3 regions of the Paenibacillus sp. NRS-1782 genome follow, and region 3 is predicted to be linked to each of the others. Evidence: riboswitches for the same ligand, from Rfam matches in the RefSeq annotation. Region 3 holds a riboswitch; each other region holds the start of a gene.
What was found. Region 3 has a riboswitch for glycine ahead of ACIFQM_RS13760 (alanine/glycine:cation symporter family protein). Riboswitches for the same ligand answer to the same signal wherever they lie in the genome.
Positions count from the first base shown of each region.

Region 1: linked by a shared signal. The riboswitch ahead of sdaAB (L-serine ammonia-lyase, iron-sulfur-dependent subunit beta) and the one ahead of ACIFQM_RS13760 (alanine/glycine:cation symporter family protein) in region 3 are both predicted to bind glycine.
Region 2: linked by a shared signal. The riboswitch ahead of gcvT (glycine cleavage system aminomethyltransferase GcvT) and the one ahead of ACIFQM_RS13760 (alanine/glycine:cation symporter family protein) in region 3 are both predicted to bind glycine.

Region 1 covers NZ_JBITPH010000041.1:13,696-16,968, reverse strand. The annotation lists gene ACIFQM_RS16235 (amino acid ABC transporter permease) at 1-132, shown strand, start outside; gene ACIFQM_RS16230 (hypothetical protein) at 209-415, opposite strand; glycine riboswitch at 839-952, shown strand; gene sdaAB (L-serine ammonia-lyase, iron-sulfur-dependent subunit beta) at 1,164-1,853, shown strand; gene sdaAA (L-serine ammonia-lyase, iron-sulfur-dependent, subunit alpha) at 1,843-2,742, shown strand; gene ACIFQM_RS16215 (Ig-like domain-containing protein) at 2,833-3,273, opposite strand, start outside.
Region 2 covers NZ_JBITPH010000058.1:67,983-71,255, reverse strand. The annotation lists gene gcvPA (aminomethyl-transferring glycine dehydrogenase subunit GcvPA) at 1-356, opposite strand, end outside; gene gcvT (glycine cleavage system aminomethyltransferase GcvT) at 476-1,576, opposite strand; glycine riboswitch at 1,657-1,753, opposite strand; glycine riboswitch at 1,754-1,941, opposite strand; gene gcvH (glycine cleavage system protein GcvH) at 2,242-2,637, shown strand; gene ACIFQM_RS21240 (PTS mannitol transporter subunit IICB) at 3,032-3,273, shown strand, end outside.
Region 3 covers NZ_JBITPH010000037.1:25,049-28,321, reverse strand. The annotation lists partial or broken gene ACIFQM_RS13765 (aquaporin) at 1-225, opposite strand, end outside; gene ACIFQM_RS13760 (alanine/glycine:cation symporter family protein) at 323-1,741, opposite strand; glycine riboswitch at 1,901-1,995, opposite strand; glycine riboswitch at 2,013-2,089, opposite strand; gene ACIFQM_RS13755 (glycoside hydrolase family 1 protein) at 2,280-3,273, opposite strand, start outside.

The sequences.
Region 1 (3,273 bases), on a different contig from region 3:
AACATTCAGATTGTTGGCGGTCAAAATCAGTCCTTCGTCATTCCTGCTCTGCTATTCGCCGCCTTCTTGTACTTCGCTGTTAATTACAGCATGTCGCTGCTTGCACGCAGGCTGGAGGTGCGCACTCATTAGCATTCAGCACGCGTAGCATGATCAGGGCTGCCGCCAGCCTGAACGTTTTGTCAGCACAATGCCAAGGTCCATCCGGTTATCCAGCTCCAGCAAAGTGATACCGATCCGCAAGCTTCCATTGAGGTGCGAAGCTCCTCAATGGAAGCTTGCGCCTGCTGTAGGTCCTTGAGCGCATGAGGGGGTTGACCGTCAGATCCAGATGGTCGACTGCGGGGTAATATTCATCCTTAATGCCAAAAGATACCGTTAACCCTTTGATTTCCAACACCGGCTCGCTACTCAATGTATATGCTTCCTCCATTCTCCATGGTCTTGTCCTGCTTATGCGCACCACGCTTGATGTTAAACTTCTCATGAACATTACACACCGATTTAGTCGGAATAATTTGAACTTATCCTATCACCAGTATATGGATATATCAATTAAGAATAGACTATCACGATCATTGAAAAAACCAACCACAGATTAATTTTCAGCACCAAAAATAACCGGAGATGCAGCTTCTTCCGTACTCATGCCTTTGGCCGGATTGGAATAGGCTCCATGCTTTGGTGCTGAAGCGCTTCTGCTACCGTCAACGCGCCCTCTGCCTTGACCTGGCCGAATGGAACGAAGAGTCCTAAATTATGTAAAATCCCAACCTGTGATTGACACCAGGCATGGCATACATTACGCTTAGGAGGAAATGTTGAACGGTATACGCGAATGAAGATGACGGGAGAGCCTGTCTGGGAATCACATCCCGGCAGCACCGAAGGAGCAAGACGTCAGCACCCGGCTGGCGGATAATCTCTCAGGTCCATGTATCGTCATCTGACGCAACTCTGGAGAGAGCGCAAGCCACCCAAGGGGTAAGGCGGGTATGACACCGTACGAAACTCTCAGGTAACGAGGACAGAGATAAGGGAAATTTCCTTATCCTGTCCTTTTTTGTACTCACATGCTGCGTCAGCATTAGAAGCCGTCACACCCGCGCAAAGGCGCGGCAGCACCATATACTATGGTATTCAAACATACAGGGGGCCACACCATGCGTTTCAAGGATGTATTTTCTATTATCGGTCCGGCTATGACCGGACCCTCCAGCTCACATACCGCTGGCGCGGTGCGGCTCGCACGTGTTGCCCGGCACTGGCTCGGTGTGCAACCTGACCGTACCCGCATGACGCTGTACGGCTCATTTGCCGATACGTACAAGGGACACGGCACAGACCTGGCACTCATTGCCGGACTGCTGAATTACGATACAGACGACTACCGGATTCCAGATGCCGAGCAATGTGCAGAGCAGGCCGGGATGGAAGTAGAGTTGGCTGTCAGCGGACTGCCCGCCCCTCATCCGAATACGGTCCGCTTCGAGCTATGGAAGGGTGAAGATCAACGCACGCTGCTAGGCTCCTCCATCGGCGGCGGAAACATTCATGTTCAGCAGCTCAACGAATTCCGGGTCAACCTAACCGGAGAGCTGCCTACGCTGGTGCTTCTCCACTCGGATAAGCCCGGAACATTGGGCGCGGTGACTTCGGCGCTGGGCGCAGCTGACATTAACATTGCCTACATGCACGTGGATCGCAAAGGCCGGGATGGCGAAGCGCTCACTGCCATTGAAACAGATAGTCCCGCTCCGGCTAAATTAATTGCAGAGCTGCGAGCTTTGCCTCATATGTATGAAATCAAAATGATTAACTTGAAAAAAGGAGCTGAATCCGATGCGGTTTAGCCATCTGCATGAATTAGGTGCCTTGTGCGCCGAGGAATCCACTACGATTGGGCGCATGATGATCAAGGAACAGGTGCAAGAGACGAACACACCAGAGGAAGAAATCCTCCGCCAAATGTCTGATTATTACGAAGTCATGAAGGAAGCCGTTCATCGCGGGCAAACACAGGACACTGTATCCCGCAGCGGATTGACGGGCGGCGACGGCAAACGCCTGACGGAATATTTGCGCGCAGGAGAAACCTGCTCCGGCGATGCCTCGGTACTCGCCATGGCGTATGCCCTCTCCGTATCGGAGGTCAATGCGTCCATGGGTCGCATTGTCGCCACGCCCACCGCAGGCTCATGCGGAGTCATCCCCGGCGTGTTCATCAGCGCGCAGGAGCGATTCGGCTGGGATGACGAGCATATGGTGCGCGGACTGTTCGCCGCTGGAGCGATTGGCTACGTCATCGCCAACAATTCCTTCATCTCCGGTGCGGAGGGAGGCTGTCAGGCCGAGATTGGCTCAGCCATCGGGATGGCCGCAGGGGCCATGGTCGAGCTGCGCGGCGGTACGCCAGACCAGGCCATCCATGCAGTAGGCCTCGCGCTCAAAAACACGCTCGGCCTGATTTGCGACCCCGTCGCCGGACTCGTGGAGATTCCGTGCATCGTGCGCAACGGGCTGGGAGCCGTGACCGCGCTTGCCGCTGCGGATATGGCTCTGGCGGGTGTGCGCAGCGCCATCCCGTCTGACGAAGTCATCGACGTGATGCTCGAAGTCGGCAGCGCGATGCCATCCAAGCACCGCGAGACAGCCAAGGGCGGCCTGGCCCAAACGCCGACCGGCAAGCGTCTGACGGAGTCGCTTACGCGCAACATACCAGCCAAGAAGGATAAGTCATAGCTTCTAAGCGGTAGTGCCACCGAATATCCTTCTTAAAGCAAAGGGGCGTCCCATTGCCATTTCCATGGCTTTTGGGACACCCCTTTTTTCTTACTGTACGTTCACCTGTACCTTCGTCGTTTTTCCTGCATATTTCACGGTAATCACAGCTTTACCTTTACCCTGTGCCTTAATGCTGCCGTCTTTGACTGTGGCAACAATAATTCGGGACGAGGACCAGACTGCCGGCTTGGATACATCCTTCTCCGACTCATCCTTATACGTAGCTGTAGCCGTAACCTTGGCTACCTGTCCTGCTTTCAAATTCAGCGAGACTTCGTCGGTTTGCAGATATTTAAGCGTATCGACATCCACAGGTACGGTGATATATTTCCCGCCAAACTTCGCTTGAATATTGGTTTTACCGTAGCCTACCGCGGTAACCTGGCCCTTTTTGACTGTAGCTACCTTATAATTTAACGTTTTCCATTCGGCTTGGGCCGTAACGTCCTTTTCTTTGCCATCACTGGATTTGACCACAATTGCGATGGT
Region 2 (3,273 bases), on a different contig from region 3:
AATTCGAAGATGGCTTGCAGCTCGCCCTGGCTTACCTCCGGTTGATAGGGAGTGTAGGCCGTATAAAATTCCGAGCGTGAAGTGATATGCTGGATAACGGATGGAATATGATGATCGTAAATCCCTGCGCCGAGAAAGCTGGCGTGCGTGTCTGTATTGGCATTTTGCCCGGCCAGTCCTGATAAGTGGCGGGTTAAGGCTCTTTCGTCTAACCGAGAAGACAGGGGCAGCTCCCCCTTATACCGGATCGCCTCAGGAATATCGCTGAATAAATCGTCGATAGACGATGCGCCGACCGCGCGTAGCATTTCGGCTTGATCCTGTTCAGTCATGGGAAGATAGCGATGCTGTTTCATTGGGTCTGGCTCCTTTCAACCAACAAAATCGTAAAAACGTAGAACGATTAACAAATGATTAATAAACGATTGCGAACGGGGCAGCGTTAGTAATGGATCACGATAGTTATAGTATTAAATCAGCGTGGACGTTTATAAAAGGGCGCTGCTACCACCTCGGCGCGCAGGCGCTTGCCACGAATCTCGACCTCCAACGGTGTGGATAGGGAACTGAAACGACTGTCCACTAGAGCCAAACCCAGATTACGCTTTAAGGTGGGCGACTGGGTTCCCGTTGTGACCTCGCCAATGTGCTGTCCTTCCGCAAAAACGGGATAATGGGCACGTGGGATGCCGCGGTCGAGCATTTCCAGTCCGATCAGCTTGCGTGGAATACCTTGTTCTTTCTGACGTTGCAGGGCCTCTCTCCCGATAAAACCCCCCTTATTCAGCTTGACGAAGAAGCCTAAACCAGCTTCCAGTGGGGAAATGGTAGCGGACAACTCCTGTCCGTACAGCGGCAGCCGTGCCTCGAAGCGCAGCGTATCCCTGGCCCCAAGTCCGGCGGGAACCAGACCATGCGGCTCACCGATGCGAAGCAATCCGTCCCACACTGCCGGTGCATCCACAGCGGGCACATAAAATTCAAAACCGTCTTCACCCGTGTACCCGGTGCGGGAGACGAGCGCTTTTGCCCCGAACAATTGCACATCCTCACGGAATCGGAAGGATGCCAGATTCGTAATGTCCACGTCTGTCACGGCTGCGGTAATACGAGCAGCTTCAGGTCCTTGCAACGCCAGCAGTGCTAACGCATCTGATACGTTTTCCAGATGAACGGATGCAGGAGCATGGCGAAGCAGCCAATCCCAATCCTTGTCGATATTGGAGGCATTCACAACGAGCATGTAACGCTCCGACCCTTTACAGTAAACAAGCAGGTCGTCTACTACACCTCCATCCGGGTAACACAGGAGAGAGTATTGGGCCTGACCTGGCTCCAACTGACTGACATCGTTCGTCGTCACCTGTTGCAGAAATGCTTCGGCTTCCTGGCCTTCGACCAAGAATTCACCCATATGCGATACATCGAACATTCCCGCACGTTGTCGGACGGCCTCATGCTCCTTTTGAATGCCACTGAACTGTACAGGCAGCTCCCAGCCGCCAAAATCAATGCAACGAACCCCCGGCAGCGTGCCGTAGGAGGAATACAGCGGCGTTTTTCGCAAGTTAGTCATTTTTTCACTCCTATCCAGTGTGATCAGCTAAACAAAAAAGACAGGCCGAAAAAAACGTATGGACGGCAGTCCACACACTTTTTTTCAGCTCTGTCCTTGATACCTGAGAGTTACCCCGGTGCGTACCAGGTTTCCCCTTGGGTGATCCGCCTGTATGGCGAATGCTCTCCAGAGATGCGTCCGGCAGAGGTCCTTTTGCCTGAGAGATTCACCTGCGGTGCAGGTTTACTCCTTCGGCGCTGCCCTTGGATCAGCTAAACGTCATCCGGCCCTGCCGGTAACAGCTTGATTCCACTCGCTGGCTACCTTGTTTTCACAGGCGGCAACAGCTAGCGAGTTTTGGCAGTCTCTCCCTCCACGTTCATCCGCGTTTACAGTTATCGGGTATTTCCAAAAGCACTTGTTATAACCCATTAATACGCAAATTTATTCGAAATGTCAACAAAAATGTCATGAAAAACATTATTAAAAACATTTTATTCATAAATAAGGTTATGTAAGCGTTTGTTATATCCTGTCGTATTTTTAGTTAGAACGATATATGGAGAAATGTGAAATATTTTTGTTAGTATTATTGACATGAGAGTTCTTGTTGTCATAATCTTAACCTGTCACAGACGGGTAGGCGAAACGATGTAATCCATATGGAAGCGAGGCGGAGCAGGATGAGTGAAGTGAAGCAGCAATTGTGGTACACAGAGGAACACGAGTGGGTTCAGCGCACAGAGGATGGAACGGTACGAATCGGTATTACGGACTTTGCACAGCATCAACTGGGGGATATCGTTTTTGTGGAGCTGCCTGGGGAGGGAGCAACGATTGAGCAGGGGGCAGAGATTGGTACTATTGAATCGGTAAAGACAGTATCCGACCTGTTCGCTCCGGTGACGGGAACGGTGTTGAAGGTGAATGAAGCGCTGGAAAGCACGCCTGAGCTGGTGAACGAGTCTCCCTATGAAAAAGGCTGGATGATCGAAGTGGAGCTTGGAGAAGATGTAGAGAAAGCACTAAGCAAGCTGCTGTCTGCGGATCAGTACGAGCAATTGACTGCCAATGAGTAATAATGGGGCAAATTAGGTTGGATAACTGAATAAGAGTGGCGTTTGTCCGCTCTGTTTTGTATAAAAATAGTCGCGATGATTGGGCATAGCGGCTATTTTTTGCTGTCTTTTTTGGAAAGCGTAATTACGTTCTTTTATCTTTTTTAGAGGATAGATCTCATACATAAATTGTACTGATGACAGGATGGTTTTTCGACTAAACACTCATGTTACAGGCCATATTAAGAGGAATTATGCAGAAGGATTTCGCGCCTGTTTACCTTAAATTTAAATGTTGTCATCAATGTTCATGACGAAAGTACGTTTTCATTTCGTTGATGAAGATAGCGTTGTCATTTAGTATGAATTTTAAGAAAAGGTAGTGATGCTTTTTACCTATAAGGAGGATATGAATATGAGCACAGTGGACGCAAAGTCCAATTCAAACGGAGGCGCGCGCGTTGCCGTACAGCGTTTTGGCCGTTTTCTCAGTGGTATGGTTATGCCCAATATGGGGGCCTTTATCGCGTGGGGATTGATCACGGCACTCTTTATTCCGACCGGATGGTTTCCGAATGAGGGTTTTGCACAACTGGTTGATCCGATGAAAAATTATTTGCTGCCACTGCTGATCGGTTATACGGGTGGCACCATGAT
Region 3 (3,273 bases):
TCATATTCCCTTTAAATACGATCTGGTAAAACAACCCTCGAAAGCGCCCCCAAACAATGACCCTACAATCGGCAGCAACCAATGCACAAGACGCGGCCCCAAATCTCTAGCCGGATTAATAGCATAACCTGTCGTCCCGCCCAAGGACAAGCCGATGCTGACAACCAGAAAACCCACAATGACTTTTAGCCGCCCGCCTTGCCGAAGCCCTTGGAATCCAGTCATAGCCCACAACAATAACATCAAAAGAGCTTGAATAAGACGATATTTACAGTAAAAAAAGAAGTGTCCTCCCAACCTGTAGTGGCTGAGGGACACTCCTTTATGAGTTGACTGTTTGTCCTTTTTCTTCTATGTCTATGGCTGCTCCGGCACTGGCACCGGCAAGCATTCCCTTTTTCTTGTTGGGGTACAGGGAATCCATATAGGTACGGGTCTCAGCAACTACAATTCCCGACAAGCCAAGCAGTGCAATCAAGTTCGGGAAGGCCATCATGGCGTTAAAGATATCTGCCAGCAGCCAAATGGCTTCCAGCTTGATGAACGCGCCTCCTGCTACCAGAGCGATGAATAGATAGCGATACGGTTTAATCCACTTGACCCCAAGCAAATATTCAACGCAGCGCTCCCCGTAGTAGTTCCAGCCAAGTATCGTTGTGAACGCAAATAAAATAAGGCTAATCGTCACGAGCTCTGCCCCAGCCGGAAAGGCACTGGAAAACGCATGCTGGGTCATCAGACCTCCATCATCATTTCCACTCCATATTCCTGTAACTAGCAACGTAAACCCTGTCAGATTACAAATAATCATCGTATCGATAAATACGCCTGTCATGGATATTAGCCCTTGCTCCGCAGGCCATTTGGTTTTGGCAGCTGCGGCTGCAATTGGTGCACTGCCCAGTCCGGCCTCATTGGCAAAAATACCTCTGGCTACCCCGCTTCGCATCGCCAGCATAATCGTGGCTCCGGCAAAACCACCAGTCGCGGATGTGGTCGAGAAAGCCCCTTGCAATACTAAAGCGATCGCATGAGGCAGCTCTCCTGCAAACTTAATGAGAACGATTAAACAAACTACGATATAGAGCCCCGACATGAATGGAACGATCTTTGTGGATACCTTGGCAATACTTTTGAGTCCTCCAATCGTTACAACAGCCGTTAACACGGAAATAACGATTGCTGTAACTACTGTTGGTATTCCAAAGCTACTTTCCGTAGAAGAAACGATAGCCTTTACTTGCGGAAAAGTACCGATTCCAAATAGCGCTACAAGAATACCAGAAAAGGCAAACAACATCGCCAGCGGCTTGAAACGGCGGCCAAGCCCTTTTTCAATATAATACATGGGTCCACCCGAAAATTGTCCGTTCCGGTCTTTAACACGGTATTTAACGGATAATAATCCTTCCGCGTATTTGGTTGCCATTCCGAAAAAAGCTGCAACCAACATCCAAAATAATGAGCCGGGTCCACCCAGTTTGATCGCAGTCGCAACGCCAACGATACTTCCTGTACCTACAGTAGCTGCGAGTGCTGTACTCAATGCTCCAAAGCTACTGACATCCCCGCTGCCTTCATCCGGCGCTTTACCAATTAGCTTGAGCGCCAGGGGCAATCGAACAACCTGAAGTAGCTTCAGACGGATCGTTAGCCACAACCCAGTGCCCATGACGAGAATTAGAAGCGGCGCTCCCCACATCCAGCTGTCAATCATTTCTAGCACATGTACCAAATTCATTTCAACCCGCTCCTCTAGCATATTAAAAAACAAAAAAGAGTCAAATCCGCTGATTCGACTCCTGGAGAGGTTAAAGGCACGAAAAAATACAACCATCTTGTGCAGGATTCAGCCACTAACAGCTCATAAAAAAGCCTAGGGCATCCCCTGTCACAGGTTATTCGCGTCTCTGTCCTTTTGCCTGAGAGTTTAAGCAGATGATATCTGCGGTGCACCTTCGGCGCCCAATTAAGGGTCTCTCCAGAGTTCTGTCCGTTTACGGTCCCGCTTGTTGCTGTAATCAGCCCAAGCACCTGAGAGTTTTGCCCCTTCGGTCGGAACTTACGTTCCATCTCCCGCAAACATCAACCAGACATATGAAATTGTTTTTATTATACAGAAAACTTTCAGCTTTTTACAAGTGAAAAATTTGTGAAGGTGTTTCGTTTTTTTAGGACGAGCCTATAAAATAAGGGCGGACTTGGCCGAATTCATCCTCATGATGTTCTCAGCCGCACCCACCCCCAGACCATATTGGGTTATATTCAGTTAACTTGGATTACAGTTCTTCTCCGTTAGTGACAATTACATTTTTGTACCAGTCAAAAGAGTCCTTCTTGGAGCGCTTCAGTGTTCCGTTACCGTCATCGTCCATATCAACATAAATAAATCCGTAACGCTTGGACATTTCGGAAGTAGACATACTCACAAGGTCGATAGGCCCCCAACTGGTGTAACCAATCAAATCCACACCGTCCGTAATCGCTTCCTTCATTTGGGCAATATGCTGGCGCAAATAATCAATGCGATACGTGTCGTGAATGGAGCCGTCTTCTTCCACCTTGTCATATGCACCCAAGCCGTTTTCCACGATGAACAGCGGCTTTTGATAGCGGTCATATAATGTGTTCAGCGTAACACGCAGGCCGATCGGATCAATCTGCCAGCCCCAGTCAGAGGATTGCAAATACGGATTTTTCACGCCTCCAATCAGGTTCCCCGCTGCCTTCTCACCTTCCGGACCTGCCGAGACAGTCAAGGTCATGTAATAGCTGAATGAGATGTAATCGACCGTGTTGTTTTTCAGAATCTCGGCATCGCCGGGTTCTGTGTGCAAAACAATATTATTTTCTTCAAAATAACGGTTCATATAATTTGAATATTCCCCACGGGCATGTACATCCGTAAAGAACAGATTCATCTGGTTTTCATGCTGACTTTTCAGCACATCCTCCGGGTTACACGTATGTGCATAGCTTTCCATACGAGCCAGCATACAGCCGATTTGAGAGCCAGGAATAATCTCATGTCCTCGTTTTGTCGCCAATGCGCTCGCCACAAACTGGTGATGCAGGGCTTGATAGATGGCTTGTTGCTTGTTATCTACACGGTCAATGACCACACCACCACCTGTGAACGGACTCATCGTCATCACATTGATCTCATTAAAAGTCAGCCAGTACTTCACTTTATCCTTATAACGTGTAAACACCGTTTCGGCATAATTGACGTAGTGTTGTACCACTTCACGACCAAGCCAGCCATTATATTTC